2 regions of the Actinocatenispora sera genome follow, and region 1 is predicted to be linked to the other one. Evidence: predicted binding sites of a transcription regulator. Region 1 holds the regulator's gene; the other holds the start of a gene.
What was found. Region 1 encodes HrcA, which represses chaperone genes, less so after heat shock. Its sites were predicted from a motif close to GGTTNGCACNCTCNNNNNGAGNGTGCNAACC; they were not measured.

Region 1 (15,452 bases):
CTGGAACGCGCCATTCTCGCCGTTGTCGGCGCCCGCAGCCGCTAAAGGTTGTCCCGTAATGATCTTGATGGGTTGACGCGGAAGGACTTCACGGCCGCGTCGGGCCGGTCATACGACCATGGTCAGGTTGCGCATCAACGCGATACCGGCGGCGGCGTACCAGACGCCTCGTTGTTTGCGGCGGCAGTCGCGGAGGATCTTCCAGGACTTCATGTGGGCGAAGCAGTGCTCGACGCGGGCGCGGATACGGCGGTGGACGGTGTTGAGGTCTTGTTTCCACTGCGGCAGCGGCGGTTCACCCTCTCGGGGCTTGCGGTAGGGCATGATTACCTCCGGGTTGCCTTGGTAGCCGCCGTCGGCCATTACCGCCGCGCCGGCGCACTGTTGGTCGACGCCGGAGTCGGTGTAGGCGCGGCAGTCGTTGCGGTTGCCGGGCAACGGATCTCCGACCGCGACGGTCAGGCGGGTGTTGGCGTCGATGGCCACTTGCAGGTTGGTGGAGTACCGGTAGTTCTTCGACCGGGCCGACATGTTCCGGTCGTGGGTGGGCGCCAGCGTGCCGTCCACGATCAGGACCGTGTCGGGTCGGTGCCGGCGGCTCTGGGGCTCCAGTACCAGGTGTGGGGCCAGGTGATCGACGATGCGCCCGGCGGCCGACTTCGATACTCCGAACAGCGGCGCGATCTGCCGCAGGGTCAGGTTGGTGCGGTAGTAGGTGGCCACCAACAGCACCCGGTCGGCCAGCGGGAGCCCCCACCGGCGGCCAGCGCCGGTCTGCTGTCCGCCGCGACCAGCCACGATGGCCACCAGCTTGCCGAACTGCCGGGCTGACAGGCCGGTGAACACCGGGATCCACTGCGGCTGATCGGACCTGATCGTCTGCTCCACACCAAGGTCAACGACCGAGCGGACCAACGATTACGGGACAACCTTTAGCCAGCGTCGAGACCGTCGACGAATGTGCAACGTCGAGACCGTCGACGAATGTGCAACGTCGAGACGGTCGACGGGCGCGCCCGTCGAGACTGTCGGCGAGTGTGCCGGTCGGGAGCCTCGGCGAGGGCGCCGGTCGGGACCGTCTGCGGGTACGCCAAAAGCGGGGTCACCGAACACCGCTGGTGTCGGTCGGCCCCGCTGGGCGTGCCTGGGCGTCGCCGCTGTCAGGCGGAGATCTGCTGGAGCTGCTTGGCGATGGCCGACTTGCGGTTCGCCGCCTGGTTCTTGTGGATGACGCCCTTGCTCACGGCCTTGTCCAGCTTGCGCGACGCGTCGCGCAGCGCGGTCTCGGCCTTCGCCGAGTCGCCGGCGCTGGCCGCCTCATGGAACGAGCGAATCGCCGTCTTGAGCGACGACTTGACCGCCTTGTTGCGCTGGCGGCGCTTCTCGTTCTGCCGGTTGCGCTTGATCTGGGACTTGATGTTCGCCACGCGACAGCCTTCAGTCTTGGTCGGTACGGATCGGGGTCTGCCTGCCGGCAGAAAGTGCACGCGCGTCCACGACGCGGCGGCACACACGAAGCATCAGGCTACCAGCCGCACCGTCTGCTGCCACAGCGGCCATGGTCCGGCCCGGTGGGTACCGTGATGGGGGACACCGACGTGAGCGACCGCTTGTCCGACGAATGCGGCATTGACCGCGCATTCACCCGAATCAGGAACGTACCGCTCGGTCGGTGCGCCATCGCCGGGCCGGCACCGTACCGTCGGGCCGGCACGGCGCCGCTGCCCGGTGTGCCCTCCGGCGTTCGTGGGAGCATGGACGGCGCCGGCACGCCAGCCCCGACGGCGCCGGTACCGCAGACCGGCCACGGCGTGCCCGAGACCCACGACGTGCCTCGAACAGAACGGACTCCGCGTGCCACACCAGCTCGATCCCGGTGTCACGGATCCGCAGCGGATCCGCAACTTCTGCATCATCGCGCACATCGACCACGGCAAATCCACCCTGGCCGACCGGATGCTGCAACTGACCGGAGTGGTCGACGCGCGCCAGATGCGGGCGCAGTACCTCGACCGGATGGACATCGAGCGCGAGCGCGGCATCACGATCAAGTCCCAGGCCGTCCGGATGCCGTGGACGGTGCGCGAGGGCGAGCTGGCCGGCGAGCCGTACGTGCTGAACATGATCGACACGCCCGGGCACGTCGACTTCACCTACGAGGTCTCGCGCAGCCTGGCCGCCTGCGAGGGTGCGGTGCTGCTGGTCGACGCCGCGCAGGGGATCGAGGCGCAGACGCTCGCCAACCTGTACCTGGCGCTGGAGAACGATCTGCACATCATTCCGGTGCTGAACAAGATCGATCTGCCCGCGGCGCAACCGGACAAGTACGCCGAGGAGCTGGCGCACCTGATCGGCGGCGACCCGGCGGACTGCCTGCGGGTGTCCGGCAAGACCGGCGAGGGCGTGGCGGAACTGCTGGACGAGATCGTCCGCCAGTTCACCCCGCCGACCGGTGACCCGGCCGCGCCACCGCGCGCGTTGATCTTCGACTCGGTGTACGACATCTACCGCGGCGTCGTCACCTACGTCCGGATGGTCGACGGCCGGATCGAGGCGCGTGACCGGCTGACGATGATGTCCACCGGCGCCACCCACGAGCTGCTGGAGCTCGGCGTGATCTCGCCGGAGCCGACCAAGTCGCCGGCGTTGGGTGTCGGCGAGGTCGGCTACCTGATCACCGGCGTCAAGGACGTGCGGCAGTCGAAGGTCGGCGACACCGTCACCGCGCTGGGCCGGCCCGCGGCCGAACCGCTCGGCGGCTACTCCGATCCGAAACCGATGGTCTACTCGGGGCTCTATCCGATCGACGGCTCGGACTATCCTGCGCTGCGCGACGCGCTGGACAAGTTGAAGCTCAACGACGCCGCCCTCGCGTACGAGCCGGAGACCTCGGCGGCGCTCGGGTTCGGTTTCCGCTGCGGCTTCCTCGGCCTGCTGCATCTGGAGATCATCCGGGAGCGGCTGGAACGCGAGTTCAACCTCGACCTGATCTCCACCGCGCCCAACGTGGTCTACCGGGTCGAGCTGGAGGACAACACCGAGCACATCGTCACCAACCCGAGCGAGTACCCGACGGGCAAGGTCGCCGCGGTCTACGAGCCGGTGGTGCGCGCCACGGTGCTGACGCCGAACGAGTTCGTCGGCGCGGTGATGGAGATCTGCCAGAACCGGCGCGGCAAGCTGCTGGGCATGGACTACCTGTCCGCCGACCGGGTCGAGCTGCGCTACACGCTGCCGCTGGCGGAGATCATCTTCGACTTCTTCGATCAGCTCAAGTCGCGCACCCGCGGCTACGCGTCCCTGGACTACGAGCCGTCCGGTGAGCAGTCCGCCGACCTGGTGAAGGTCGACATCCTGCTCAACTCCGAGCCGGTCGACGCGTTCAGCGCGATCGTGCACAAGGACAAGGCGTACTCGTACGGCGTGCAGTTGACCACCAAGCTGCGCAAGCTGATCCCGCGGCAGCAGTTCGAGGTGCCGATCCAGGCGGCGATCGGTACCAAGATCATCGCTCGGGAGAACATCCGCGCCATGCGCAAGGACGTGCTCGCCAAGTGCTACGGCGGTGACATCACCCGCAAGCGCAAGCTGCTGGAGAAGCAGAAGGAGGGCAAGAAGCGGATGAAGATGGTGGGCCGGGTCGAGGTTCCCCAGGAGGCCTTCATCGCCGCGCTGTCCACCTCGGACGGTCCGGAGCAGCCGAAGAAGTAGGTGCCGCGCCGAGCGGCGGGGCCGGAGCAGTCGAAGGCGCGCGAAGAGGCCGCACGCGCACCGGTCGACTGTCCACTTCGGATGGCGGGGCCGGCGCGGCTGGTGGTCTGATCCTCGCTGCGGGGCACGCGTCCCGACGCGCCCGGTGCCCTCCGCCGAGCCGCGGGCGGCGGCATCGATGAGTTCTGCGGGCGGGCGCCGTCGACACAGGTACCGGTACGACGATCACCGCTGGGAGGACGACGATGGGGACCATCGGGGTACACGAGTTCATCACGATCGACGGCATCATCTCCGAGCCGACCTGGACGATGGACTACCCGTTCGATCCGAAGATGGGCGACGCGATCGGCGCGATGATGGCCGGCTGCGAGGCGATCCTGCTCGGCCGTACCACGTACGAGGGGTTCGCGCCGGCCTGGTCGTCCCGGACTGCGGAGGACGACCCGGGTGCACCGTTCTTCAACGACACCCCGAAGTACGTGGTGTCGGGCACGATGACCGACGCGGAGTGGCGCCACTCGACGGTGCTCGGGCCGTACGAGCCGGCGACGATCCAGCGGCTCAAGGACCGGGTGGACGGCGGGATCTACGTCAGCGGCTCCGGTCGGCTGGTGCGCGCGATGCTGGCCGACCGGCTCGTCGACGAGCTGCATCTGTTCGTCTTCCCGCTCGCGCTGGGTAGCGGGCAGCGCCTTTTTCCGGCGGCGGGCGGGCCGGAGCGGCTGGCGCTGGCCGGCTGCGAGTCGTACGACAGCGGTGTGGTGCACCTGACGTACACGGCGGCCTGACGGCCCGATCTGTCGGCACCGTACCGGTTCGGGCGATTGCCGCGCCGGCGCCGTCATGATCCACAGTGGACGGACCGGGACCCTCCACTGTGGATGTGTCGACCACTGGATCGTGTCGAACCGAATACGTTCAGTGAGTGGTTTTTGCCGCTGGCTCACCTGCCGGTAGCCTGTGGTGCCTGTTCGGACCGCGGTGGTCGGGTGGGGGTGTGGCAGGTGACGGTACGGCGCGACGGCGCGCGCGCAACGCGGGCGTGGTGGCCGGTGCTGGTGGCGGTGCTCGCGATGCTCGGTGCGGTGCTGGTGGCGCCGGGTCCGGTGGCGGCCGACCCGGACGAGGGCGGCAGCGCCTCGGTGTACAAGAAGCTCGACTCGGCGGCACGCAAGTACAACAACGCCAAGGCGAAGCTGGACGCCACCAAGAAGAAGCAGAAGCAGCTGACGAAGAAGATCGCGGCCACCAACCACACGGTCGACACGCTGTCCGACGAGGTCGGCAAGATCGCCGCGGTGCGCTATCGGCAGGGCCCGACCAGCCTACTGACGCTCGCCCTGGACCAGCAGTCCAGTACCGATCTGCTCGCCATGGCCGACACGCTGACCTATCTGGGCCGGCAGGACACCCGCAAGATCGATGCGCTGGTCGCCGCGCGGCGGGACCAGAAGGAGCAGCAGCAGGAGCTCGCCGAGACCGCGGCCAAACAGCGCAAGCAGGTCGCCGAGCTGAAGAAGAGCCGGGACGCGGCGCAGAAGGCGGTCGACAAGATCAGTTCCGGCTCGTCCAACGGGTACGGCGGCCAGTCCGCCTCGGCCGAGCCGGCGCCGCGCAACCCGGACGGCAGCTGGCCGCCCGAGTCGTGCTCGGTGGACGACCCGACCACCGACGGATGCATCACGCCGCGGTTGCTGCACGCGTACCAGGAGGCGCGCAAGGCCGGCTACACCCGCTACACGGCCTGCTACCGCTCCAACGAGGACGGCGGCGAACATCCACGCGGTCGGGCCTGCGACTTCTCGGTGACCCCGGATGGCTTCGGCGACGCGGCGACCGGTGAGGCGAAGACCTACGGCGACAACCTGGCCGCCTGGTTCATCGCGAACTCCGGCCGGCTCGCGGTGCTGTACGTCATCTGGTACCGGCAGATCTGGATGCCCGGGGTGGGCTGGCAGCACTACGACCCGACCGGCGCGCCGTCGGTCGAGCACACCAACCACGTGCACCTGTCCGTGCAGTGACCTGGGTGCGCGCGGGGACCTAACGCCCGCCGCGTACGACAGGATCGCCGACCGGTACGGGCGCGAGATCCTCGGCCCCGACGACACGCGGGTCTGCGGGTGCGGCGTTTCCGGGAGTCCGGCGGCGAGGTGCCCACCGTGCTGTCCTTCCGCGCCACCCGCGCCGGACGACCGGCACCCGCCGACCTCGACCGCGCCGCGGGCGGTCCCTGGTGCCGACCTGCGGTGGCGTGGCGGCGGGTGCCGGTGCCGGCCAGGGTCTGTTTCGGAATCCCGCGTGCGGGCGGGGGCTCCGAAACAGATCCTAGGCGGCGGCGTGTGCCGCAGCGGCGCGGAGCAGGTCGGCGCCGGTGCGGTCCAGCCAGGTGTCGAAGGTCGTCAGTCCCGGGTACCGGCGGCGAAGCGCCGGGATGTCGGCCTGCCAGCCGGCGAACGAGCTCCCGTCGGTGCGCGCCTGCTCCGGCAGCGCCAGCGGCGTGATGTCGATCGGGTGCCCGACCGCCGCCTCGATCCCAGCGGCGATCTGGGCGCCGGTCACCTCGTCGCCGGCGATCTCCAGCTCGACCCCGCGGTACTCGTCGGGTCGGGTGAACGCGAGCGCGGCGAACGCGCCGATGTCGTCGACGGCGATGATCTGCACCCTGCCGTCCGGGGTGATCATCCGGATCAGCGGCGTCTCGCCAAACGCGCCGTACGGTCCGTGGCTCGCGTGGTTCTCCATGAACATCACCGGCCGCAGCATCGTGTAGGGCAGGTCGAGGCTCCGGATGTACTGCTCGATCTGCCACTTGGTTTCCCAGTGGTCGATGCCGGTCGCGCGGTCGGCGCCGCCGACCGAGGTGTACACCAGGTGCTCGGCGCCGGCGGCGACCGCGGCGTCGGCGACGTTGCGGCCCATCCGTACCTCCAGCGGGTCGTGCCGCGGCTCGGGGACGGCGGGCTGCGCGCTGAAGACGCCGTACGCACCGGCCGCGGCGCGGTCGAGGCTGTCTCGGTCGGTCATGTCGCCGGCGACGAGTTCGGCGCCGGCGGCGGCCAGCCGGGCCGCCGCCGGGCTGTCGGTGTCCCGGACCAGGGCGCGGACCCGCCAGCCGGCGGCGAGCAGGTGCCGGGCGGTCGCGCCGCCCTGCTTGCCGGTCGCGCCGGTGACCAGGACGAGGTTGTCGGACATGGTTTCCCCCTACGATAAAGTGGAGCAGTGCTCCGAATGGAGCATCGCTCCAGATAATACGGAGCGGTGCTCCTCTTGTCCATGTGGGAGGCTGCCCGGCATGACCGACACTCAGCGCGCGGACGCCCGCCGCAACCGCGACCAGTTGCTCGCCGTCGCGCGCGAGTCCTTCGCCGAGTACGGCACCGCGACGTCGCTGCGCGAGGTCGCCCGCCGTGCCGGTGTCGGCATCGGCACCCTGTACCGGCACTTCCCGACCCGCGAGGCGCTGCTGGAGGCGCTGCTGTCCGACCGGTTCGACACCCTGCGCCAGGACGCCGCCGATCTCGCCGCCGAGGAGGATCAGCGCGCCGCGCTGCTGCGCTGGCTCAGCCGGGTCGCGGCCGGCGCCGGTACCTACCGGGGGCTGCCCGAATCGGTCCGCACCGCGCTGCGCGACCACGACTCCCGGCTGCACGACAGCTGCGACGCGATGCGGACGGCGGGCGGGGATCTGCTGCGCGCGGCCCAGCGGGCCGGGACCGTACGAACCGACGCGACCATCGAGGATCTGCTCGCCGCCGCCACCGGCATCGCCTGGGCCAGCGAGAACTCCGCCGACCCGGCCGCGCTCACGGCCCGCCTGCTCGACTACCTGATGCACGGCCTCGCGGTCGGCGAGCGCTGAGCCGTCACGCCGGCCGGTTCAGTCGGCGTCGAGCTGGTGATCGGCCCAGACGTAGGTCTCCGGCAGCAGGTCGACGATCGGGACGCCGCGCACCTGCTCGCCGTGGCCGACGACGACCGTGATCTCGGGGAAGTAGTCGAGCAGCACCTGCCGGCACCGGCCGCACGGCGGGATGACGCCGCGGCCCCGGTCACCCACCGCCACGATCGACTCCAGCTCGTACGCACCCTGCGCGGCCGCCGAGCCGATCACGACCAGCTCGGCGCACGGCCCGCCCGTGAAGTGGTACGCGTTGGCCGCGGTGACGATCCGCCCGTCCCGGGCCCGCGCCGCAGCGGCCACCGTGTGGTTGTCGCCCCGGCAACGGGTCGCGGCGACCCGCGTCGCCGCCTCGACGAGCTCGTGATCCACCACGGCAGGAGAGGTCATCGTCTCGCTTTCGGCTTCGGTGGGCACCGATGCCCGGGGTCAGTTCTTCTTCTTCGGGCCGTACACCTCGACCTGGACCGGGGGTGGCGTGTCGGACGCCGCCTGCGCGGCGCCGACCGACTTCCACTCGCCGGAGTCGACCGTCCACCGCTTCGAGCCGTACTGCACCTGCTCGATGCCGGTCTGCGACGCGTACGCCACCAGCCAGTGCGCGAACTGCCAGCCGGAGCGCTGCCCGTCGGTCGGCACGGTCAGCCCGGTAGCCCCGGAGTTGCGGGTGATCAGCGAGTTGCCCCAGTCCAGCCGCATCGCGGCGACCACCGCGTCGCGGGCGGCGGCGCCGCGCTTGGCCGGTCCGTCGTGCAGGCTGCAGGACAGCGCGCCCCCGGCCGAGCCGACCAGCGCGTTCGCCACCGTCTCGGCCTCCGGCGCCCACTTCTGGTACTCGTCGGGAGCGGCGGAGCGCTGCACCGCCTGCGCCGCCTCGGTCACCGACATGTCCTGCCAGCCGGGCACCGTGACCAGGTGGTCGTAGAAGGCACCCGCCGCGTACCGCGGGTCCTGGAGCTGCTTCGGCTCGCCCCAGCCCTGGCTCGGCCGCTGCTGGAACAGACCGACCGAGTCGCGGTCGCCACTCTCCAGGTTGGTCAGCTTGGACTCCTGCAGCGCGGTGGCGAGCGCCACCACGACCGCCCGGTCGGGCAGCCGGCGGCGCACCCCGACCGCGGAGATGGTCGCGGCGTTGGCGGTCTGGTCCGGGTTCAGCTCGAACTTCCCGTCGCTGGTGTGCACCTGGCAGGTCGACAGCAGCGGCGGATGGTACGTCTTGCCGCTGCACGCGGCGATCGCCAGACCGGTCGCGACCGCGACGGCGCCGGCGAGCACGGCTCGCCCTTGCACCACCCGACCTCGCACAGCGTCTCCTTCGAGCCGAGCGGGGTCGACCCCGCGAGCCGCGGGCGACGGTGCTCGTCGCCGCCCGTGTCCATTGTGCCGGGTGCCCTCGGTCACCGAGCCGGTACCGAAGACCGGAGGGCACTCGGGTGCTCCGATGCTAGGAGCCGGACCCTATCGTCGGCGTACCGAAAACCGCGCCGAGCAGGGCAGCCGTTGCCCCGCGTGAATCCGGACACGTGGCGCCGAACGAATGTGCCCGCGGCGTCCCGCCGCCCGCCGGCCCCGCGGCGCCTAGTCGCGGCCGGGCGGCACCCAGCGGGGCGCCCGCTTCTCCCGGTACGCGGCGACGCCCTCGCGCCCCTCGGCGGAGAGGAAGTAGCTGCCCGACAGCTCCGCCAGCGCGTCGAGTTCGGGCCGGATCGGCGGCCCGCCGTGCAGCAGCGCCTTCGCCCCGGCCAGCGCCCCCGGCGCGCCGCGCACCAGCGACGACACGTACCGCTCGACGGTGGCGTCCAGCTCGTCGGCCGGCACCGCGGCGGTGACCAGGCCCAGTGTCGCGGCCCGGCTGCCGTCGAACGTGTCGCCGGTCAGGTACAGCTCGGCCGCGGCCCGGGACGGCAGCCGGCGCAGCACCGGCGCCGAGATCACCGCCGGGATCACCCCGAGCCGTACCTCGGTGAACGCGAACGTGGCATCGCGCGCGGCGACGACCAGGTCGCAGGCCGCGATCAGCCCCAGCCCGCCGGCGCGGGCCGCCCCGCCGACCCGCGCGACCACCGGCTTCGGCGCGTCCCACAGCGCGGCGAGCAGCGCCGGCATGTCCCCGGCGGGTACCTCGCCGGCCTCGCGGGCGGCGGCGGTCTCGGCCAGGTCGGCGCCGGCGCAGAACACCCGGCCCACGTGGTCGAGCAGCAGCACCCGTACCGCGTCTTCGGCCAGGGCGCGGTCGACGGCGTCGAGCAGCTCGCGGATCAGCCGGCGAGACAACGCGTTGCGGTTGTGGTCGCTGTCCAGGGTGAGGGTGGCCACACCGTCGGCCACCGCGTACCGCACCAGCGGTCGGGTGTCATCGGTCACCGCGTCAGACTAGTGGGATGGCCGCAGCTCTCCCGGACGCAGAACCGATGCCCGACGACGGCGCGCTGCCCGACTCCGCCCTCGCCGGGCGGCGGGAGCGCCCGTTCGGCATCTACGTGCACGTGCCGTTCTGCGCCAGCCGGTGCGGCTACTGCGACTTCAACACCTACACCGCCGACCAGCTGCCCGGCGCGAGCCGGGACGACTACCCCGACCTGGTACTGGCGGAGCTCGCCCAGGCCCGCCGCGTGCTCGGCGCCGACCCGACGCCGGTGCGGACGGTGTTCTTCGGCGGCGGCACCCCGACCCTGCTGCCGCCCGACGCGCTGGCCCGCATCCTCGCCGGCATCGACGCGACGTTCGGGCTGGCGCCGGATGCCGAGGTGACGACCGAGGCCAACCCCGAGTCGGTGACGCCGGCGTCGCTCGCCGCGCTGCGCCGGGCCGGGTTCACCCGCATCTCGCTGGGCATGCAGTCGGCGGCCGAGCACGTCCTCGCCGTCCTGGACCGCCGGCACACGCCGGGCCGTGCGGTGGCCGCCGCCCGCGAGGCGGCCGCGGCCGGGTTCGACCACGTCAACATGGACCTGATCTACGGCACGCCGGGGGAGACCGCGCAGGACTGGGCCGACAGCCTCGACGCGGTGCTGGCCGCGGTCGCCGACGGCGTCGTCGACCACGTCTCGGCGTACTCGCTCATCGTCGAGGACGGCACCCGGCTCGCCGCCCGGATCGCCCGCGGCGAGCTGCCGACCCCGTCCGACGACGTGGCCGCCGACCGCTACCTCGCCGCCGAGAAGCGGCTCACCGCCGCCGGGCTGACCTGGTACGAGGTGTCGAACTGGGCGGCCGACGACGCGGCCCGCTGCCGGCACAACCTGCTGTACTGGACCGGCGGCGACTGGTGGGGCCTCGGCCCCGGCGCGCACAGCCACGTCGGCGGGGTCCGCTGGTGGAACGTCAAGCACCCCAGCCGGTACGCGCAGCGGCTGGCCGCCGGGCTCTCCCCGGGCGCGGGCCGGGAGATCCTCACCGCCGCCGAACGGCACACCGAGGACGTGCTGCTCGCCACCCGGCTGCGCACCGGCCTGGACCTGTCCGTACTGCCCGAGCCGGCGGTTGCCGCCGCGCACCGCGCGGCCGCCGACGGCCTGCTCGCCACCGCCGACCTCGCCGCCGGCCGCGCCGTACTCACCCTCGACGGCCGCCTCCTCGCCGACGCCGTGGTCCGCGACCTCCTCCCCGACTGACGCTCGCCGGCCGGACCCGTCGCCCGCGGCATCGCGCGTCAGGCCGGCGGCGCGTCACCGGTCCGGGTACGACCGGCGTCGTGCCGCCGGTCTCGCTCGCCGGGCGGGCAGACAGGCGCGGCCTACTTGACCAGCGGGTAGGAGAGGGGGTGGCGGTAGCACTCGCCGTTGTTGGCCTTGACCAGGGCGATGATGTTGAACACGAACGGCACCACCGGGATAAGCCGCAGCAGCCAGGGCAGCGGCCACAGGTGGACGAATCCGGCGCACCCGGCGAGGATCACCGCGACCAGATCGATGATCGCCCAGGTGAGGTTGAAGTTGAGGGCGGAGACGGCGTGCGCGCGCAGTTTCGGCGATGTGTCGCCCTTGCTGAGCAGCGTGACCAGGGGTGCCACCCAACCCAGCAGGCCGCCGAAGAAGATGCCGACGGCGGCGAGGGCGTGGGTCAGGACCGCCCAGTTGCGCTCTTCGGTGCTGTCGTAGCCGGGCGGGGCGGGAGACGGTCCGGTCATGCGAACACGGTACGCAACTGCCCGGTGGGGTGGTATCGCACCGGGCGGGAAGGCGACGCCAAGATCGGTAACGAGCGGGTCGGGCGGTCGGGGTCGTAGACTGGCACTCAGTGGTCAGGAGTGCCAGTGTGACGTGGCCGGGTGCGAAGGAGGTGGTCGGTGTGAGTCTCGATGAGCGCAAGTTGGAGGTTCTGCGCGCGATCGTCGAGGACTACATCGCCACCCAGGAACCGGTCGGCAGCAAGAGCCTCGTCGAGCGCCACCAGCTCCGCGTCTCCTCCGCTACGGTGCGTAACGACATGGCGGCGCTGGAGGACGAGGGCTACATCCACCAGCCGCACACCAGCGCCGGCCGGGTGCCCACCGACAAGGGATACCGGCTGTTCGTCGACCGGCTGTCGACGGTCAAGCCGCTGTCGCCGGCCGAGCGGCGGGCGATCCAGCGGCTGCTGTCCGGTGCGGTCGACCTGGACGACATCGTGCACCGCACGGTGCGGCTGCTCGCCCAGCTGACCCGGCAGGTCGCGGTCGTGCAGTACCCGAGCCTGGCCCGCAGCACGGTGCGGCACCTGGAGCTGGTGATGCTCACCCCGACCCGGTTGATGCTCGTGATGATCACCAACACCGGCCGGGTCGAGCAGCGGCTGGTCGACATGCCCGTCCCGCTCGACGAGGAAGACGTGCTCGACCTCCGCTCCAAGATCAACGACAAGCTGGCCGGCTGCCTGCTCTCCGACAGCCCGGTGCTGATCGAGACGCTGGTGGACGAGACGCCGCAGCCGATGCGGTCGGCGATGGCCACCCTGTCCAACGTGCTGCTGGACACGCTGATCGAGCGCCGGGAGGAGCGCATCTCGCTCGCCGGCACCGCCAACCTCGCCCGCGGCACCGCGCTGGACTTCCCCGGCTCGTTCGGCGGCGTGCTGGAGGCGCTGGAGGAGGAGGTCGTGCTGCTCAAGCTGATCGGCGAGGTGGAATCGCCGACCACGCTGCGCATCCGCATCGGCGACGAGAACGAGTTCGAGGGGCTGCGCACGACCTCGGTGGTCAGCACCGGCTACGGCCCGGGCGCCGTCGTCGTCGGCGGCCTCGGCGTGCTCGGCCCGACCAGGATGGACTACCCCGGCACGATCGCGGCCGTGCGCGCCGTGGCACGCTACGTCGGCGAACTGCTGGCGCAGAATTAGTCGGCGAACCGCTGGCGCGAAACCGGGCCGCCGGAACCCCACCGGGCCGGCCTACCGTTACGACACGAAGGACACAGGACACCGCAGTGGCCAAGGACTACTACGCGATCCTCGGCGTGGGCCGCGAGGCCACGCCGGACGAGATCAAGCGGGCGTACCGGAAGCTTGCGCGCCAGTACCACCCGGACATCAACTCCGAGCCGGACGCGCAGGACCGGTTCAAGGAGATCAACGCCGCCTACGAGGTGCTGTCCGACCCGCAGAAGCGGCAGATGGTCGACATGGGCGCCGACCCCCTCGCCCCCGGCGGTGGGGGGCCCGGCCCTGGCGGTCCGGGCGGACCGTTCGTCGGCTTCCAGGACATCATGGACGCGTTCTTCGGCGGTGCCGCCGGCGGTGCGAGCCGCGGCCCCCGGCCGCGTACCCGGCCCGGCTCCGACGCGCTGATCCGGCTCGACCTGGATCTGGAGGAGACCGCGTTCGGCATCGAGGCGCCGCTGACCGTGGACACCGCCGCGGTCTGCGAGACCTGTCACGGTGAGGGCACCGCACCCGGCACCCACCCGGCCACCTGCGACATGTGCGGCGGCTCCGGTGAGGTGCAGAGCGTGCAGCGCACCTTCCTCGGCCAGGTGATGACCACCCGTCCGTGCGGCAACTGCCAGGGCTTCGGCACCGTCATTCCGAACCCGTGCCCCACCTGCGGCGGCGACGGCCGGGTGCAGACCCGCCGCACCGTCACGGTCAAGATCCCGGCCGGGATCGAGGACGGGATGCGCATCCGGCTCGCCGGCCAGGGCGAGGTCGGCCCCGGCGGCGGCCCGCCCGGTGACCTGTACGTGGAGATCCACGAGCGCGCCCACGACGTGTTCAGCCGCAAGGGCGAGGACCTGCACTGCCGCGTCGTGCTGCCGATGACCGCGGCGGCGCTGGGCACCCAGATGACGCTCAAGTCGCTGGACGGCGAGGAGAACGTCGAGGTCAAGCCCGGCACTCAGCCCGGCGCCACCATCAAGATCAAGAACAAGGGCGTACCCCGGCTGCGCGGCGGCGGCCGCGGCGACCTGTTCGTCCACCTGGACGTCAAGACGCCGACCCGGCTCGACGCCGAGCAGGAGAAGCTGCTCAAGGAGCTGTCCAAGCTGCGCGGCGAGGAGACCATCGAGCCGGCCCGGCCCGGCGGCGGTTTCTTCTCCCGGATGCGCGACGCGTTCAACGGGCACGCCTGACCGCCGTGCCGAACCCGATCCCCACGCGGGTCGGCGCGGCCGCGTCGAGTTCGATCCGCGCGGTGCGCCGCCGGCGGCTGCGGTGACCGACGCACTGTTCCTCGTGCCGGCGGTGCCCGAATCCGGCCGGTACCGGCTGGACGGTGCCGAGGGCCACCACGCCGCCGACGTGGTACGGCTGCGGGCCGGCGAGACGCTGCTGCTCGGGGACGGCGCCGGCACGGTCGCCGACTGCGTCGTGACCGCCGTCGCCAGGGGTGTCCTCGATGTCGAGGTCACCCGCTACCGGCGGCTACCGGCCCGCGAACCGCGGCTGGTCGTGGCGCAGGCGCTCGCCAAGGGCGACCGGGGCGAGCTCGCCGTCCAGACGATGACCGAGGTCGGCGTGGACGAGATCGTGCCCTGGCAGGCGGCCCGGTCGGTGGTGCGCTGGCAGGGTGACCGCGGTGCGCGCTCGCTGGCCCGCTGGCGGATCACCGCCCGGGAGGCGGCCAAGCAGTCCCGCCGCGCGTTCCTGCCCACCGTCGCCGACCCCGTCGGTACCGCGGCGCTCGCCGCGCGCCTCGCCGGGGCCTCGGCGTACGTGCTGCACGAGGACGCGGACACGCCGCTCGCCACCGCTCCGGTGCCGTCGACCGGCACCGTACTGCTGGTGGTCGGGCCGGAGGGCGGCGTCGCCCCGGAGGAACTCACCGCCTTCGAAACCGCCGGTGCCACCCCGGTCCGCCTCGGCCCCGAGGTGCTGCGTACCTCCACCGCCGGCGTCGCCGCCCTGGCCGTTCTCTCCGCCGCCACCGGCCGCTGGCACTGACCCCTGGGCCCGGCGACGTGGCGCCCGGTGCCCTGGCACCGGACCCGCTGACCTGGTGCGGGACCCGGCGCCGGCCGCGGCCTAGGATGCAGGCGTGACCGACTGCCTGTTCTGCAAGATCGTGGCGGGGGAGATCCCGGCGAAGGTCGTGGACGATGCCGGGCGCACGCTGGCGTTCGCCGACATCGAGCCGCAGGCGCCGACGCACGTCCTGGTGATCACCCGAGACCACCATCCGGACGCCGCCGCGGCCGCCGCGGCCGACCCCACGCTGGTGGGTGAGATCGTCGCGACCGCGCACCGGGTGGCGCAGGCGGCCGGCGTGGCCGAGTCCGGCTACCGGCTGGTGTTCAACACCGGGCCGGACGCCAACCAGACCGTGCCGCACGTGCACTGCCACGTCCTCGGCGGCCGCACCATGACCTGGCCGCCCGGCTAGCGGGCACCGGCCGCCGCAGGACGACCGGGCCGCGCGGTCGGC
Region 2 (15,452 bases), 4.2 Mb from region 1:
CGCGATCGCCCGCGCCTCGGGCCCGGCGTTCAGGTCCACCTGCTCGGGCAGCGTCGCGACCGGCTCGGACCGGTCCCGGGCGGCGCCGCGGTGGGCATCGGCGACCTTGTGCGCGGCGATGCCGAAGACGAACGCGGTGAACGGCGATCCGCCCGCCCGGTACCGGGGCAGTGCACCCAGCACGGCGATACACACCTCCTGCGCCACGTCGTCAGCCGTCGTGTACGCGCCGCGGCCGGTCCGACCGAGTCGAGCACGGCAGTAACGGACAACGATCGGCCGGATCCGCGTCAACAGCTCCTCGACCGCAGCGCGGTCGCCGCCGCCGGCGCGTACGGCGAGCTCGGTGAGCCCCGCCTCCGGTGATGTCATCGCCCGCTCGCACTCTCCCGTTACGAACCTTCCGCCGAACGGTAGCGTGTTTGCGGCGATCTTCGCATAGAGGTCTTGGCCAATCAGGGCACCCGTGGGCCCCTGACGGTGCCCATTGGTGCAGGTCGGGCGACCGGACCCGGCCGGCACGGGCCGGCCGATCCGGACCACCCACGCGGGCCACCCGGCATCGGGCGCGGTGTGGAATCGCGCGGGATTCCACCACCCGCCCTCTCAGCTGACCAGGCCGGAGCGGAACGCGGACGCCACGGCGTGCGCACGGTCGCGCGCACCGAGTTTGCGGAACAGTCGACGGGCGTGCGTCTTCACCGTGTCCTCCGAGACGAACAGCTCGCGGCCGATCTCGGCGTTGCTCTTCCCCTCGCTCATTCCCCGCAGTACCTGCAGCTCACGTTCGGTGAGCACGCCCCGCCGGGGGCCCGGCGACTGCGCCGGGCGACCCAGTGTCGGCGTACCGACCGGATTCTGCCGGCCGTTCGGGCATGCCAGCAGGATGCCCTGAGCCAGCGCGCTGACCAGGTCTTCCCCGTGTTCGCCGGCGCGGATCACGCCGCGGGCGCCGGCGGCGACCGCGGCCGCCGCGGCCCGCGGGTCGTCGGCGCCGACGAGCACGAGTGCGGTGTGTGGACCGCGGCTGAGAACCCGGCGGGTGAACTGCACCGGGTCAGGCCGGGTCATTCCGACATCGATCAGGACGACGTCCGCCGGACGCTCGCCCATCCGGGCCAGCGCCTCCTCACCGGACAGCGCCGTCCGCACCGCGGCAGCGACGCCGAGATGCGCAGCCCAGGCAGCGATGCGTTGCGCCGCCACGGGCGTTCGTACACAGACGAGCACCGAGCGCACGTGCTTCTCCTCTCTCCCAGACAGAGAGACCCCGGTGACTCGGGCTCATGACGCGATTGTGGTGTACGTGTTCTGCGCCACAGCTTCCCCCGTCACGGCGACCTCCTTCAAGGTCTCCTGTCGCAGCCGGCACGCCACTCCCCACACCGGGAACGCCTCGACCGCCGCCGCGAGCCGCTCCGCTCTTCTCAGTATCACTGCCGCGGACCGGAATAGGGGTGCGACCGCTTGTCTACGGGCAACTTCCCGCACCGAAACGCCATAAAAGAGCAGAGACTTCGCAAGATGGCGCGGCGCCTGCGCCATTTCGGCGCACCGTACCGCCCGGTACGCCGCGGCTGCCGCGGTTTCCGGCAGATCAGAAAGGAGGGAAAATTCGGCCGCAACCCAACCGCAACGTACGGCGGTGCGCCAGCCCGGGTCGGCCACCTCGCGCAGCGCCGCCAGCCGGCGTTCCGCCATCGCCCGGGTACCCGCACCGATCGCGTCCGCGGTCAGCCCGACGAGCGCGTCGGCCCGCGCCTCGACGTCGGTACCGGCCGCCTCCAGCGCCGCGGCATCCAGCTCCGCAGCGCGGTCGTACCGGCCGCGCTGGCGCGCCGAGCTGCCGAGCGCGGACAGCGCCAGCGAGACATACCGCCGCCCGCTCCCGGACCGCAGCACCGGCCGTGCTCCCGGCGCGGTGGGCAGCAGCGCCCCGTCGCCGGCACCGTACCGGCCGAGCGCGGTGGGCAGCAGGGTGTCGTCGGCCGCACCGTACCGGCCGAGCGCGATCAGCGCCACGCCCCGCAGCCACGCCGACCGCGGAGTCGCCGGTACCGCAGCCAGCAGCGACAACGCCCGTGCCGGCCGGCCGAACCAGAGCGCCCGTTCGGCCCGGTCCACCGACCCGCCGGCCGGCAGTTTGCCGCCCGACGGCCGAGGGTACGGCGAAGGCGAGCGCCGGGCACCCGGCATCGGCTCGGTCGAGGCAGGCATGCGCCCATCCTCGCCGATCCGGCCACGTGACGCGGGTCCCGGCGCCACCCGCGGCGATGGCCGCACGACACGAAACCGGAGCACCACCCGCACCGAACGACCGAGGGACCGAACGACCGACGCGGCGTCCGCCGCACTGAACGACCGACGCGGCCGCCGCCGCGCAGGGAGGACCGATGGCAGACATTCGTCGCCTACCCGGTACCAACACCGACCGGTGGGACTGGCAGCTCGCAGGCAACTGCCGCGGGTTGGACAGCGCGATGTTCTTCCATCCGGACGGCGAACGCGGGCCGTCCCGGACCCGCCGCGAGCGGGCCGCCAAGGCGGTCTGCGGGACCTGCCCGGTACGGGCCCAGTGCGCCGCGCACGCGCTGGCGGTGCACGAGCCGTACGGCGTGTGGGGTGGGCTCAGCGAGTCGGAGCGGCAGCGGCTGATCGACGACGGCTGGGAGGACCTGGCCGACCGCCGGCGGCGCCGGGTCGACCTGCGCCGCCTCGACGCCCGCCTGTCCGGCGCGGACCAGCCGGAACTCGTCTCCGCCTAGCAAGCGACGACGAAGCGGGCCGCCCAGTCTGGGCGGCCCGCTTCGTCGTGCCTGGCCTAGAAGCCGGGGCCGTGCTGGTGGCCGTGGCCGTGGCCGTGGCCACCGGCGGCCGGCTCCTCCTCCGGCTTGTCGGCAACCAGGCTCTCGGTGGTGAGCAGCAGGCTCGCGATGCTCGCCGCGTTGGCGACCGCGTTGCGGGTCACCTTCACCGGGTCGATGATGCCGGCCTTGGCCAGCTCGACGTACTCGCCGGTGGCGGCGTTGAGACCGGTCCCGAACTCCGCCTCGCGGACCCGCTCGACCGCGACGTAACCGTCCCGGCCGGCGTTCTCGGCGATCCAGCGCAGCGGCGCGACCAGCGAGGTGCGGACCAGCTTGACGCCGGTCGCCTCGTCGCCGGACAGGCCGAGCCCGCCGTCGAGCTTGCCGGCCACCTGCACCAGGGTGGCGCCGCCACCGGGCACGGTGCCCTCCTCGACGGCCGCCTTGGTCGCCGAGATGGCGTCCTCGATGCGGTGCTTCTTCTCCTTCATCTCGACCTCGGTCGCGGCGCCCACCTTGATGACCGCCACGCCGCCGGAGAGCTTCGCGAGCCGCTCGTTGAGCTTCTCCCGGTCCCAGTCGGAGTCGGACTCGTCGATCTCGCGCTTGATCTGGGCGACCCGGTCGGCGACCGCGGCGTCGCTGCCGGCACCGTCGACGACCGTGGTGGTCTCCTTGGTGACGACGACGCGGTGCGCGCTGCCGAGCACCTCCAGGCCGACCGAGTCGAGCTTGTAGCCCAGCTCGGACGAGATGACCTCGGCGCCGGTCAGGATCGCCAGGTCCTGCAGCATCGCCTTGCGGCGGTCGCCGAAGCCGGGCGCCTTCACCGCGCACGCCTTGAGCGTCTTGCGGATCGAGTTGACCGCGAGCGTCGACAGCGCCTGGCCGTCCACGTCCTCGGCGATGATCAGCAGCGGCTTGCTGGTCTCCAGGACCTTCTCCAGGATCGGCAGCAGGTCCTCGACCGAGGAGATCTTCTCGGTGGTGATGAGGATGTGCGCGTCCTCCAGCACCGCCTCACCGGCCTCCGGGTCGGTGACGAAGTGCGGCGAGAGGTAGCCCTTGTCGAACTGCATCCCCTCGGTGATCTCCAGCTCGGTGGTGAGCGTCGAACCGTCCTCGACGGTGATGACGCCCTCCCGGCCGACCCGCTCCATCGCCTCGGCGATCAGCTCACCGATGGTGGCATCCTGCGCGGAGACCGTCGCGACGTGCGCGATGCGCTCCTGCGTGTCCACCTCGGTGGCCTTGGCGACCAGCTCGTCGGAGATCGCCGCGACGGCCGCGTCGATGCCGCGCTTCAGCGCGGTCGGGTTGGCGCCGGCGGCCACGTTGCGCAGGCCCTCCCGGACCATCGCCTGGGCCAGCACCGTCGCCGTGGTGGTTCCGTCGCCGGCCACGTCGTTGGTCTTGGTGGCGACCTCCTTGGCGAGCTGCGCGCCGAGGTTCTCGTACGGGTCGGTGAGCTCGATCTCCTTGGCGACGGTGACGCCGTCCTTGGTGATCGTCGGCGCGCCGAACTTCTTGTCCAGTACGACGTTGCGCCCGCGCGGACCGAGGGTCACCTTGACCGCATCGGCGAGCGCGTTGACCCCGCGCTCCAGGCCTTTCCGGGCGTCGTCGGAGAAGCTGAGAATCTTGGGCATCCCCGGTCCTTTTCGTTCAAAGATGGAACCGCCCCGGAGTCGACACGCGGTCGACTCCGGGGCGAGTGGTTACGAGAGCGTCACTTCTCGACGATCGCGAGGACGTCACGCGCGGAGAGGATCAGGTAGTCCTCGCCCGCGTACTTGACCTCGGTGCCGCCGTACTTCGAGTAGATGACGACGTCGCCTTCCTTGACGTCGACCGGGACACGGTTGCCCTTGTCGTCGATCCGGCCGGGGCCGACGGCGAGGACGGTGCCCTCCTGCGGCTTCTCCTTGGCGGTGTCGGGAATCACGATGCCCGACGCGGTCGTGGTCTCAGCCTCGTTGGCCTGGACCACGATCCGGTCCTCCAACGGCTTGATCGCAACCTTGGTCGCGGTGGTCACGGCAAGACCCTCCTGGGGTACTCATCTGCATGCCTTGGGTGACCGGCGGATCCGTCGTCGCGGGTGGCCGGACCGCTGGCCAGTTCGTGTGGTGACACTCTCAGGAGCCCTAACGAGGTCGCCCGTCGGGCGGCTCCGTTAGCACCCCTGTCGCGAGAGTGCTAACCGAAGGTTAGGTCGACCATTGGCACTCCGTCAAGGAGAGTGCCAATCGCCACGCCGATGTTTCGGCCGGCCGGGCCGAACGCTACGCGCCCGCGCGGGCGCCGCCGCAGACTGGAGGGACGGAGGTGAGCAGCATGCGGGCAACAGTTGGCGAACACCTGCACGTACACGGCCGTACGGTCGGTGAGCACGACCGGGTCGGCGAGATCGTCGAGGTGCGCGGCGAGCACGGCAACCCGCCGTACCTGGTCCGCTTCCCCGACGGGCACGAGAACCTGGTCTACCCCGGGCCGGACTGCGTGGTCGATGAACAGGCCACCGAGCATCGAACCAGCTGATACCGGGCGACCGGGTGGGTGGTCGACGCGGCCGGGCCGGGCTGCGGCACCATCGGCGCGGTGACCCCGGAACAGGTGACGATGCTGCGGTCGGAGGCCGGCCGTGAGGCGCTGGCCGCGGCGGCGACGCTGGTGGACACCGACCGGCTCGCCGCGGTCGAACGGCTGCGCCGAGGCGGCCGCAGCCCGGAACTCGCCGCGGCCGCGCTCGGCCAGGCGCGGCTGCGACAGCGCGCGGCGGTCAAGTTCGGCGCCGGCGCGGACCGGCTGCTGTTCACCGACGACGGGCTCCAGCAGGCGACCCGGCCGGCCGTCGCGGCACGCCGGGCCCGGCGACTCGCCGCCGCCGGCACCGACCGGGTGGTGGATCTGTGCTGCGGGATCGGCTCCGACGCGATCGCGTTCGCCCGCGCCGGGCTGAGGGTCACCGCGGTCGACGCGGACCCCGGTACCGCCGCGGTCGCCGCGGCCAACGCCGAGACCCTCGGACTCGCCGACCGGATCGAGGTCGTGGTCGGCGACGCCGCCGCGGTGCATCGCGAGCTGCCCGCCGGCGGTGCGGTGTTCTGCGACCCGGCCCGGCGCGCGGGCGGCCGCCGGGTGTTCGACCCGGCCGCGTACTCGCCGCCGTGGGAGTTCCTGCTGTCGCTGACCGGCGGCCCGGCCTGCCTGAAGCTCGGGCCGGGCATCGACCACGCGCTGCTGCCGGCCGGCGTCGAGGCCGAATGGGTGTCGGTACGGGGCGAGGTCGTCGAGGCCGCCCTGTGGTGCGGCCCGCTCGCCGGGGTACCGCGGCGGGCGACGGTGCTGACCGGTACGCCGGCCGGCACCCCCGTCGAGGCCGCCGAGCTCACCGGGGACGGCACCCGGGAGGCGCCGGTCGGCCCGCTGCGCCGCTACCTGTACGAGCCGGACGGCGCCGTGCTGCGCGCGCACCTGGTCGCCGAACTCGCCGAGGCGATCGGCGGCAGCATCGGCGAACCCGGCGTCGGCTACCTCTACACCGACGCCGAGGTGGCCACGCCGTTCGCCCGCGGGTACGAGATCGAGGAGGTGCTGCCGTACTCGGTGAAGCGGCTGCGGGCGGCGCTGCGGGCCCGCGACGTCGGGGTGGTGACGATCAAGAAGCGCGGCATCGCCCTCGACCCCGACGCGCTGCGGCGGTCGCTGAAGCCGTCCGGTGCCGGGGCCGCGACGGTGCTGGTCACCCGGATCGCCGGCGCACCCACCGCGCTGCTGGCCCACCCGCTCCCGGCCCCGCCCGGCGGCGCGTAGCCGGCCATCGGTTCGGCTCCCGGACTGCGCACGTCGGCCTCCCGACCTCAGCCCGGCCGCGGGACCTCGCCGCCGGCGCCGGCCCGACCGCGCAACCGGGGCGGTCGAATATCTGCCGTCCCGACCGCGCGTCGCGGGTAGCGTGCGGCACCGTGGCAGGCAGAGGTACGCCGGCGACCGCGCTGGTCGCCCGGCAGCGGGTGACGCACCGGGTACACGAATATCCCCACGATCCACGCGCCGAGTCGTACGGCGAGGAAGCGGCCGCGGCGCTCGGGGTAGCGCCGGAACGGGTGTTCAAGACGCTGGTCGCCGAGGTGGACGGGGTACTGACGGTGGCGGTCGTCCCGGTCACCGGGTCGCTGGATCTCAAGGCGCTGGCCGCCGCGGCCGGCGGCAAGAAGGCGACGATGGCCGATCCGGCCGCGGCCGAACGCGCCACCGGCTACGTGCGCGGCGGCATCAGCCCGCTCGGCCAGCGCAAGCGGCTGCGTACCGTCATCGACTCGTCGGCCGAGGACCACGAGACGGTGTTCTGCTCGGCCGGCCGGCGCGGCCTGGAGCTGGAGCTGGCCGCCGCCGACCTGGCCCGCCTGCTGGACGCGGTCACCGCCCGGATCGCCGCTCGCTGACGCGCCACTCCGACGCGGAACCGGGGGTCGGAGCACCGGGCTTCGCGGCCGGTGGCGCCGGCCAGCCATGCCGTCCCTGGGCAGGGCGCAAAAGCGCGGGCCGGCCGAGCGGGCAGCGGTTACCGTCGGCCGGTGAACGACATCAGCCTGGCCGAGAAGCCGACCCTGACCGGCGAGCGGGTACTGCTGCGGCCCATCGACGTGGCCGACACCGACGTGTTGCTGGAGGCGATGGAGGATCCGGAGATCCAGCGCCTGACCGGCAGCCACCCGCGCGACTTCGACTCGACACCCGAACTGCGGCGCCGCGCGGTCGAGGAGTGGTACCGCACCCGGCACGAGCACGCCGACCGGCTGGACCTGGCCATCGTCGACCGGGCCAGCGGTGAGTGCGCCGGCGAGATCGTGCTGAACGAGTTCTCCGCGCCGGACCGTTCGGCCAACCTGCGCATCATGATCGTGCCGCGCTGGGTCGGCCGCGGGCTGGGCGGTGCGGCGATCCGGCTGCTGCTGGACCACGCGTTCGACACCGTCGGGCTGCACCGCGTCTCGCTCGGCGTCTACCCGTTCAACCCGCGCGCCGTGCACGTGTACGAGAAGGTCGGGTTCCAGGTCGAGGGGCGGTTCCGGGACGCGCTGCGCTGGGACGGCGAGTACGTCGACGAGATCATGATGTCGATCCTGGCGACCGATCCGCGCTGACCGGTGCGGCGCCACGACTGCCGGGCCGGCGCCGTCGCCCCGAGTGGACGCACTGTCGAGTACGAGTGCCGGGCCGGCGCCGGCGCGCCGGACCGTGGCGTCAGGCCGGCAGCGGGTCGGCGGTGCCGGGTACCACGTCGGCGGTGCAGCGGTGGATCCGCAGCACCGCGAGGCGCGCGCCGGCGACCAGCCCGTACCGCTCGATCGCGGCCAGGCCGTAGCGCGAGCAGGTCGGCGTGTAGCGGCACCGGGTCGGCAACCCCGGCGAGATCCGCTGGTACGCCCGGATCGCGGCGATCCCGGCCCGCGCCAGCAGCCCGATCCGACCCGGGTCACCCGCGGCGCCGATCGGCTCCGCACCGCGCGACATCCCGCTCGCGATGACCGGAACGATCGCGGCGCGGGCGAAGGCCGCCGGGGTCGGGGCGGTCGCGGTGCGGTGCAGGAACGGCAGGCCGGAGCCGATCAGCGAGGTCAGCAGCGTGTGCCCGGTGTTCGACGGGTCGCCGCCGCAGTTCACCTCGGAGCCGGAGCAGCCCGGTGAGCCGCAGGACGGGCCGGCGCAGGCGTCGTCGAGCTGCCTGCCGCAGTCGCTCCCGACGCCGCTGCAGGCCGAGCTGCAGGCCGAATCGCACGCCTTGCCGACCGGGTCGCAATTGACGCCCTCGACCGTGCAGCCGGCGTTGTCGGGGCCGGTCGGGCCGCCGGTGACGCCGCCACCCACGCCGGTCGGGTCGGCGCCGGTGGGATGGCCGCCGGTACCGGGCGTCCACGGGGTACCGGACGGCGTCGGGCCGCTGCCGGAGGACGGGTCCACGCCGGACGGGTGACCCGCGCCGGAGGGCGTGCCCCGCCCTTGGCCGGGCCGCCGGGTCAGCCAGACGATCAGCACCCCGACCGCGAGCGAACCGAGCGTGGCCAGCGCGGCGATGCCGCCCAGCCACCGCCACGGCCGCCGTGGGACCAGCCGGCGCCACCCGTGCCGTGGTACCGGGCCCGGTTCGGTCTCCCCGTCGTCCGTCTCGGCGTGCGGCACCGGTACGACCGCCCGGCCGGTGACCGAGCCGGCCTCGGCGGCGCCCGCGGCCGCCTGCGTCGCCCGTCCACCCGGCCCCCGGCAGCCACCGCCGTCCGCCGTACCCGACTCGCTCGGTTCGCCCGCTGGGTGTGGCTCGTCGGATGGGGACGGATCGGTCACAATGCCTCCTGCAGGTCGGTCGACATCATCACCGATCCGCGCAACAACACCCGAATCCCAGCGCTACGGGCAAACGCGGTGACGGTCAGTGGCGGCCGTGCCAGGAGTCCCAGAGGGCGGCGTAGTCGCCGCCGGCGGCGACCAGGTCGGCGTGCGGGCCCAGTTCGACGATCCGGCCGTCCGCCACGACGGCTACCCGGTCCGCGTCGTGGGCGGTGTGCAGCCGGTGCGCGATCGCGATCACGGTACGGCCGGCCAGCACGGCACCGAGCGACCGTTCCAGGTGCCGGGCGGCGCGCGGGTCGATCAGCGACGTCGCCTCGTCGAGCACCAGCGTGTGCGGATCGGCGAGCACCAGCCGGGCGAGCGCCAGCTGCTGCGCCTGCGCCGCGGACAGCTCGGTACCGCCGGAGCCGACCGCGGTGGCCAGCCCGTCCGGCAGCGCCTCGGCCCAGCCGAGCGCGTCGACGGCGCGCAGCGCGGCGCGTACCTCGGCCTCGGTCGCGTCCGGCCGGGGCAGCGACACGTTGTCGGCGACGGTACCGACGAACACGTGGTGTTCCTGGGTCACCAGGGCCACCTCACGGCGTCTTCGGTCGAGGGGCAGCGAGACCAGCGGTACGCCACCGATCGTCACCGAACCCGACCGCGGCGGGTGGATGCCGGCGAGCAGCCGGCCCAGCGTCGACTTGCCGGCCCCGGACGGGCCGACCATCGCCAGCCGCTCCCCCGGCCGTACCGTCAGATCGATGCCGCGCAGCACATCCCGACCATCCACATAGGAGTAATGCACGCCGGCCGCGACCACCGCGGGCGCCGCACCGGACGGCAGCGGTACCGGATCGGCAGCGGGGCCCGGCGTTCCGCCGGGCGAGCCCGCAGCGCCGGGACGGGCGTCGGCAGCCTCGTCCGGGCCGGCGGAGACGCCGAGCAGGCGGGCCAGCGAGGCGCCGCCGACCTGCAGCTCGTCCAGCCAGGACAGCAGCCGGTCGACCGGGTCGATCAGTTGCTGCACGTAGAGAGTGGCCGCGGTGACCTGGCCGAGGCTCGCCATCCCGTGCGTGTAGAGCAGCCCGCCGACCAGCAGCGTGGCCACCACCGGGACGACGTAGCTGACCTCTGCCGCCGGGAACCACACCGAGCGCAGCCACAGCGTGTATCGCTCGGCCGCGAACGACCGGCCGATGTCGCCGTCGGTGCGCCGGATCCGTTGCCGGGCAAGGCGCATCGCCTCGACGGTACGGGCGCCCTCGACGGTCTCGGCGAGCCCCTCGTTGACGTCGGAGTAGGCCGCGTTCTCGCGCAGGTAGCCGGCGGTGGCGCGGCGCAGGTACCAGCGGGTGGAGGCCCACAGGATCGGCACCGCGATCAGGCAGGGCAGCGCGACGAGCGGGCCGACCAGGGCCAGCGCGCCGAGCGTGAGCACGGTCGTGACCAGCGCGATCAGCGTCTCCGGCGCCGCGAACCGGACCGTGCGGGCGAGCGCGTCGACATCCCGGGAGGTACGGGTCAGCAGGTCGCCGGTGCCGGCACGCTCCACTGTGGACAACGGCAGGGACAGCACCCGGCGGACGAACTCCTCGCGCAACTCGGCCAGTACCCGCTCACCGAGCCGGAACGACACCAACCGGGCGAACCTGGTCAGCACCGACTGGCCGATCACGAACGCCGCGATCGCCAGCGCCACCTTGTCCACCGTGACCCGGGTGGTCCCGTCCTGTACCGCCTGGACCAGGTTGCCGAGCAGCCGCGGCGCGCCGAGCCCGGCGATCGCCGCCAGCGCGTGCAGCACCAGCGCGGTCACCAGCGCCCTGGGGTGCCGCCGGGCGAGGGTCCGGGCGTACCGCCGGACCTGGGCCGGCGTCGCCACCGGCAGCTGCACCGTCATTCCGTCACCTCCGCACGCAGCGGCAGCGTCGGGTCGGCGGCCACCGCCCCGATCCGTTCCGCGGCCACCGTTCCGGACCGGCCCGTACCGGTCGCCGCGGCGCCCGGCTGCCCGCCGGTCGGCTCGGCGCCGGCGACGGTGCCCGTCCCGTCCCCGGTGCCGTCGGGTCGGTCGTCGTCCTCGCCGCGCAGCACCACCGCGCGGTACGCCGGGTTCGCGAGCAGGTCGGCGTGCCTGCCGGCGGCGGCGAGCACGCCGCCGGACACGAACAGCACGGTGTCGGCCCGGTCCGCGAGCAGCGGGCTCTCGGTCAGCACCACCGTGGTCCGGCCGGCGCGGAACTCGGCGAACCGGGCCGCGATGCGCGCCTCCGTGTGCGCGTCGACCGCCGAGGTCGGCTCGACCAGGATCAGCACGTCCGGATCGGCGAGCAGCGCCCGCGCCAGCACCAGCCGCTGCTGCTGGCCGCCGGACACCGACCGGCCGCGTTCCTCGATCGCGGTGTCCAGCCCGTCCGGCAGACCGGCCAGGATGTCCGCGCCGGACGCGGCGTCCAGCGCGGCCAGGATCCGCTCGTCGCGCAGCGCGCCGGACGGGTCCAGCTCGGCCCGCAGCGGGCCGGCGAACAGCCGCGACCCGGTGTCGGACACCAGGATGCGCCGACGCACCTCGGCGGTCGGCAGCCGGTCCAGCGGCACCCCGCGGAACAGCACCGACCCGGCCGTGTACCGGCCGAGCCGGTCGGCGAGCTGCGCGGCGGACGGCCGGCCGGACACCACCAGTACCGTCAGCGAGCCCGCGGCGATCCGCACCCCGGAGGCCGCGTCGGCCAGCTCCACCTCGCCCGGCTCGTCCGGTACCGCGGCCGGGGTCTGCGGGTCGGACAGCTCCGGCTCGATGTCGAGGATGCGCACCACCCGGCGGGCGGCGACCAGGCCGCGGGTCAGGTTGTCGGCCGCCTCGGTGAGCGTGCTCAGCGGCTGCACCAGGAACGCCGCGTACCCGTAGAACGCGACGAGCTGGCCGGGGCTGATCACCCCGGTCAGCGCGAACCGCGCACCGAGCCAGGTGACCAGCACGACGAAGACGCCGGGCAGCAGGATCTGGGTGGCGTCCAGGGCCGACTCGACCCCGGCGACCCGGTAGCCGGCCGCCCGTACCCGCTGCGACCGGGCCGCGTAGCGCCGCGCGAAGACCTCCTCGCCGCCGACGCCGCGCAGCACCCGCAGGCCGTGCACGATGTCGTTCGCGTACGAGGTGAGGTCGCCGGCGAGCTCCCGCTGCGCCTGCTGGCGGCGGTGCAGCGGCTTGAGCATCGGCCCGATCGCGAGGACCAGCACCGGCACCCCGATCAGCACGAGCAGACCCAGCGGTACCGAGGTGGCGAGCAGGATGATCGCCACGGTGACGAACGAGACGACCGAGCCGGCGAGCCGGCCGGAGATGTCCAGCGAGTTGCCGAGCTGGGCGATGTCGGTCGCGCCCACGGTCACCACCTCGCCGGTCGCCACCCGCTTCGGCAGCGTCGCGCCGAGCCGTACCGAGTGCCGGGTGACCACCTGCACGGTCCGGTACGCGGCGGTCAGGAAGTTGGACACGGCGAGCCGGTGCCGCATCACGCCGGCGGCGGCCTGGACCACGCCGAGCCCGAACAGCACCGCCGCCCAGTCGAACAGCGCCCGGGTGTTGCGGTGCCCGAGACCGGCGTCGATGGCCTTGCCGATCGCGGCCGGCATGAGCGCCTGCGCGAGCATCCAGGCGATGCCGAAGCACATGGCGACGAGGATCGTGCCGGCCTGCTTGCGCACCAGCCACCGCAGGTACGCGGCCGGTGAGCGGTGTACCGGAGTACCGGGGTCGGCGAGGGGCAGTTGACGCACGCCCCCCGACGCTACGGCCGCCCCACCCCCACCGCGACCGAGTTTCCCACCCCGCCCCCACCCCCGCCCCTCCCCCACTCCGGCTCCCGCGCGGCCCCGCGCGGCCCTGCGCGGCCCCGCGCGGTCAGTTGATCAAGGGATTCGGGCACGAAACGCGACGACTCCGTGTCCCGATCCCTTGATCGACGGCGGGGTTGGGGCGGATCGGTGCGCCGTGCGACACAGTTCGACGATTTCCCTACCGCGCGCCGGGGCACCGGCACATAGGGTGCCGTTTCGTGGAGACGGGGTTCACCCGGCGCCGGTTGACCGACCGGGAGGCCGGCACGGTACTGGCGTCGCTGCGCGCCTGGGAACCGTCGGCCGGCTGCGGGTGGCAGCTGCAGGCCGGTGACCTCGGCTGGGCGCTGCGGTTCGAGCCGGCTATCCGGGACGAGCAGATCCGGGTCTGGTGGGACGCCACCGGGCGCTGCGCCGCAGTGATCCTGTGCGACCAGCCGGGCAGTGCCCGCTGCGCCGTCAACCCCGCGTACCTGCACGACTCGACGCTGGCCGACGCGGTCCTCGCCGACCTGTCCCGGCGGCTGGACCGGGCCGGCGGCGGGCCCTGGATCGACCCGCCGCCCGGCCCCGGCGCGCTGACCCGCGCGCTGCTCGCCGCCGGCTACGAGCCGGACCCGGACATCTGGCTGCACCTGTGGCGCCCGCTGCCCGGCGCGGTGGCCGAACCCCCGGCCGAACCCACGGTACGGGCGTTCCGGTCCGCCGACGCGGCCCAGCGGGTGGCCGTGCAGCACGCCGCGTTTCCCGGCTCGTCGCTCACTCCCGAGCGGTACCAGCGGCTGCGCGCGGTGCCCGGCTACCGCGCCGAGCTCGACCTGGTCGGCACGGTGGACGACCGGATCACCGCGTTCTGCCTCGCCTGGCTCGGCCCGCCGGGTGGCACCGCGCTGCTCGAGCCGGCCGGTACGCATCCGGGGCACCGCCGGCGCGGCCACGCCAGCGCGGTGATCGCCGAGGCGTTCCGCCGCTTGGCCCGGCTCGGCGCCACCGGAGTCGCCGTGCTCACGCCGGTCTCCAACCGCCCCGCGGTCGCCCTGTACCGCGCCCTCGGCTTCACCGCCGTGGCCGAACGCCGCTCCTACTGGCCGGCCCCGCCCTGACACCCCACGCCGCGCCGGTCCCGCCCTGACACCCACGCCGCGTTGCTCCCGCCCTGACTCCCACGCCGCGTTGATCAAGGGATTCGTCCCCGCGATCCTGGCACGATGCTCCCGAATCCCTTGATCAACGAGCCTGGACGGGCGCTGGGCGGGCGGCGGGCGGGCGGTGGGAGGCGGGCGGGCGCTGGGCGGGTGGCGGGGGCCGGTAGCGTGCGGGCGTGACGCGCGCGATTCTGTTCGACCTGTTCGGCACGCTGGTGCCCGGCGACACCTCGGTACAGCGGGACGAGGTGTCCCGGCGGATCTCCGCGGTGCTCGGCGTGGACGCCGAGCGGTTCGCCGCCGAGGTACGGGCCAGCCGCAAGGACCGGTTCACCGGCCACCTCGGCGACCTACCCGAGACGATGCGTACCCTCGCCGAGCGGGTCGGTGGCCGGCCCACCGCCGCCGCGGTCGACAGCGCGGTCCGGCAGCGGCTCGCCCTGACCCGGCGCCAGCTGCACCCCGCCCCGGGCGTACTGGCCGCGCTGGATGCCTTGCGCGACAAGGGTTGGCGCCTCGCGCTGGTGACCAACTGCAGCGCCGAGGTGCCGCTGTTGTGGCGGGAGACCGAGTTCGTCGACCGGTTCGAACTGGCGGTGTTCTCCAGCACGCTCGGCTACGCGAAGCCGGACCCGCGCGCCTACCTGGCCGCGGTGGTGGCGTTGAACCTGCCGCCGACGTCGTGTGCGTTCGTCGGCGACGGCGCGAGCGGCGAGCTGTCCGGTGCGGCGGCGCTGGGGCTGCCGACGGTACTGGCCGACACCGCGATCGCCGACCCCTGGGCGGACACCGCGGGCTGGACCGGCCCCCGGGTCTCCAGCCTCGCCGAGCTGGACGCGCTGCTCGACGACCTGGTACCGGACGGGGCATAGCTCGGCGGCCGGACCCCATCACCGGCTCGGGCCGAGCGTGCCCCGCCGGTTCGGATCCGGCGAGGCACGGGGTCGCTCAGCGGTCGACCGGGACGAAGTCCCAGGAGTGCGGCGGCCGGGGCACCAGCCGCGCCGGCGGTTCGGCGATCTCCGCCGGCTGGTCGCGCCAGCGGGAGAGCACCACGATCCGCTCGTCGCCGGACCGGAACACCTCGGTACCCAGGTGCCCCGGCTCCACCGCGAACGCCGGCACGACCGCCTTGTACACCCAGTCGAGCAGTTCCGGGAACTCGGCGGGATGCGCCCTGGCCTCCCACATCCGTACGATCACGACCCCATTCTCGTCGGCCTCACCGTTTCGCGGTAGGGCTCGCGAGCTGCGCCGCGACGGAGGATCCCGACCGCGAGTACGCCGACCGCAACGGCGCCGGTCACCGCGACCAACCGCTCGA

Region 2: a site for HrcA is predicted at 5,028-5,058, ahead of groES (co-chaperone GroES). Genes of this name have one in related genera too.

The regions. Positions count from the first base shown of each region.
Region 1 is NZ_AP023354.1:6,412,891-6,428,342, reverse strand. It holds gene holA (DNA polymerase III subunit delta) at 1-45, shown strand, start outside; gene Asera_RS30245 (transposase) at 109-888, opposite strand; gene rpsT (30S ribosomal protein S20) at 1,161-1,427, opposite strand; gene lepA (translation elongation factor 4) at 1,855-3,711, shown strand; gene Asera_RS30230 (dihydrofolate reductase family protein) at 3,957-4,502, shown strand; gene Asera_RS30225 (coiled-coil domain-containing protein) at 4,704-5,738, shown strand; gene Asera_RS30220 (NmrA/HSCARG family protein) at 6,043-6,909, opposite strand; gene Asera_RS30215 (TetR/AcrR family transcriptional regulator) at 7,010-7,576, shown strand; gene Asera_RS30210 (cytidine deaminase family protein) at 7,595-7,987, opposite strand; gene Asera_RS30205 (hypothetical protein) at 8,045-8,920, opposite strand; gene Asera_RS30200 (enoyl-CoA hydratase-related protein) at 9,194-9,979, opposite strand; gene hemW (radical SAM family heme chaperone HemW) at 9,997-11,229, shown strand; gene Asera_RS30190 (DUF4870 domain-containing protein) at 11,352-11,744, opposite strand; gene hrcA (heat-inducible transcriptional repressor HrcA) at 11,906-12,931, shown strand; gene dnaJ (molecular chaperone DnaJ) at 13,018-14,160, shown strand; gene Asera_RS30175 (16S rRNA (uracil(1498)-N(3))-methyltransferase) at 14,243-14,971, shown strand; gene Asera_RS30170 (histidine triad nucleotide-binding protein) at 15,066-15,410, shown strand.
Region 2 is NZ_AP023354.1:2,243,708-2,259,159, reverse strand. It holds gene shbA (RNA polymerase sigma factor ShbA) at 1-372, opposite strand, end outside; gene Asera_RS10920 (response regulator transcription factor) at 607-1,239, opposite strand; gene Asera_RS10915 (hypothetical protein) at 1,285-2,217, opposite strand; gene Asera_RS10910 (WhiB family transcriptional regulator) at 2,394-2,765, shown strand; gene groL (chaperonin GroEL) at 2,822-4,456, opposite strand; gene groES (co-chaperone GroES) at 4,537-4,845, opposite strand; gene Asera_RS10895 (DUF1918 domain-containing protein) at 5,145-5,348, shown strand; gene Asera_RS10890 (class I SAM-dependent methyltransferase) at 5,430-6,623, shown strand; gene ybaK (Cys-tRNA(Pro) deacylase) at 6,776-7,255, shown strand; gene Asera_RS10880 (GNAT family N-acetyltransferase) at 7,388-7,957, shown strand; gene yidD (membrane protein insertion efficiency factor YidD) at 8,058-9,155, opposite strand; gene Asera_RS10870 (ABC transporter ATP-binding protein) at 9,241-11,043, opposite strand; gene Asera_RS10865 (ABC transporter ATP-binding protein) at 11,040-12,923, opposite strand; gene Asera_RS10860 (GNAT family N-acetyltransferase) at 13,202-14,086, shown strand; gene Asera_RS10855 (HAD family hydrolase) at 14,305-15,000, shown strand; gene Asera_RS10850 (antibiotic biosynthesis monooxygenase family protein) at 15,077-15,331, opposite strand; gene Asera_RS10845 (DUF998 domain-containing protein) at 15,328-15,452, opposite strand, start outside.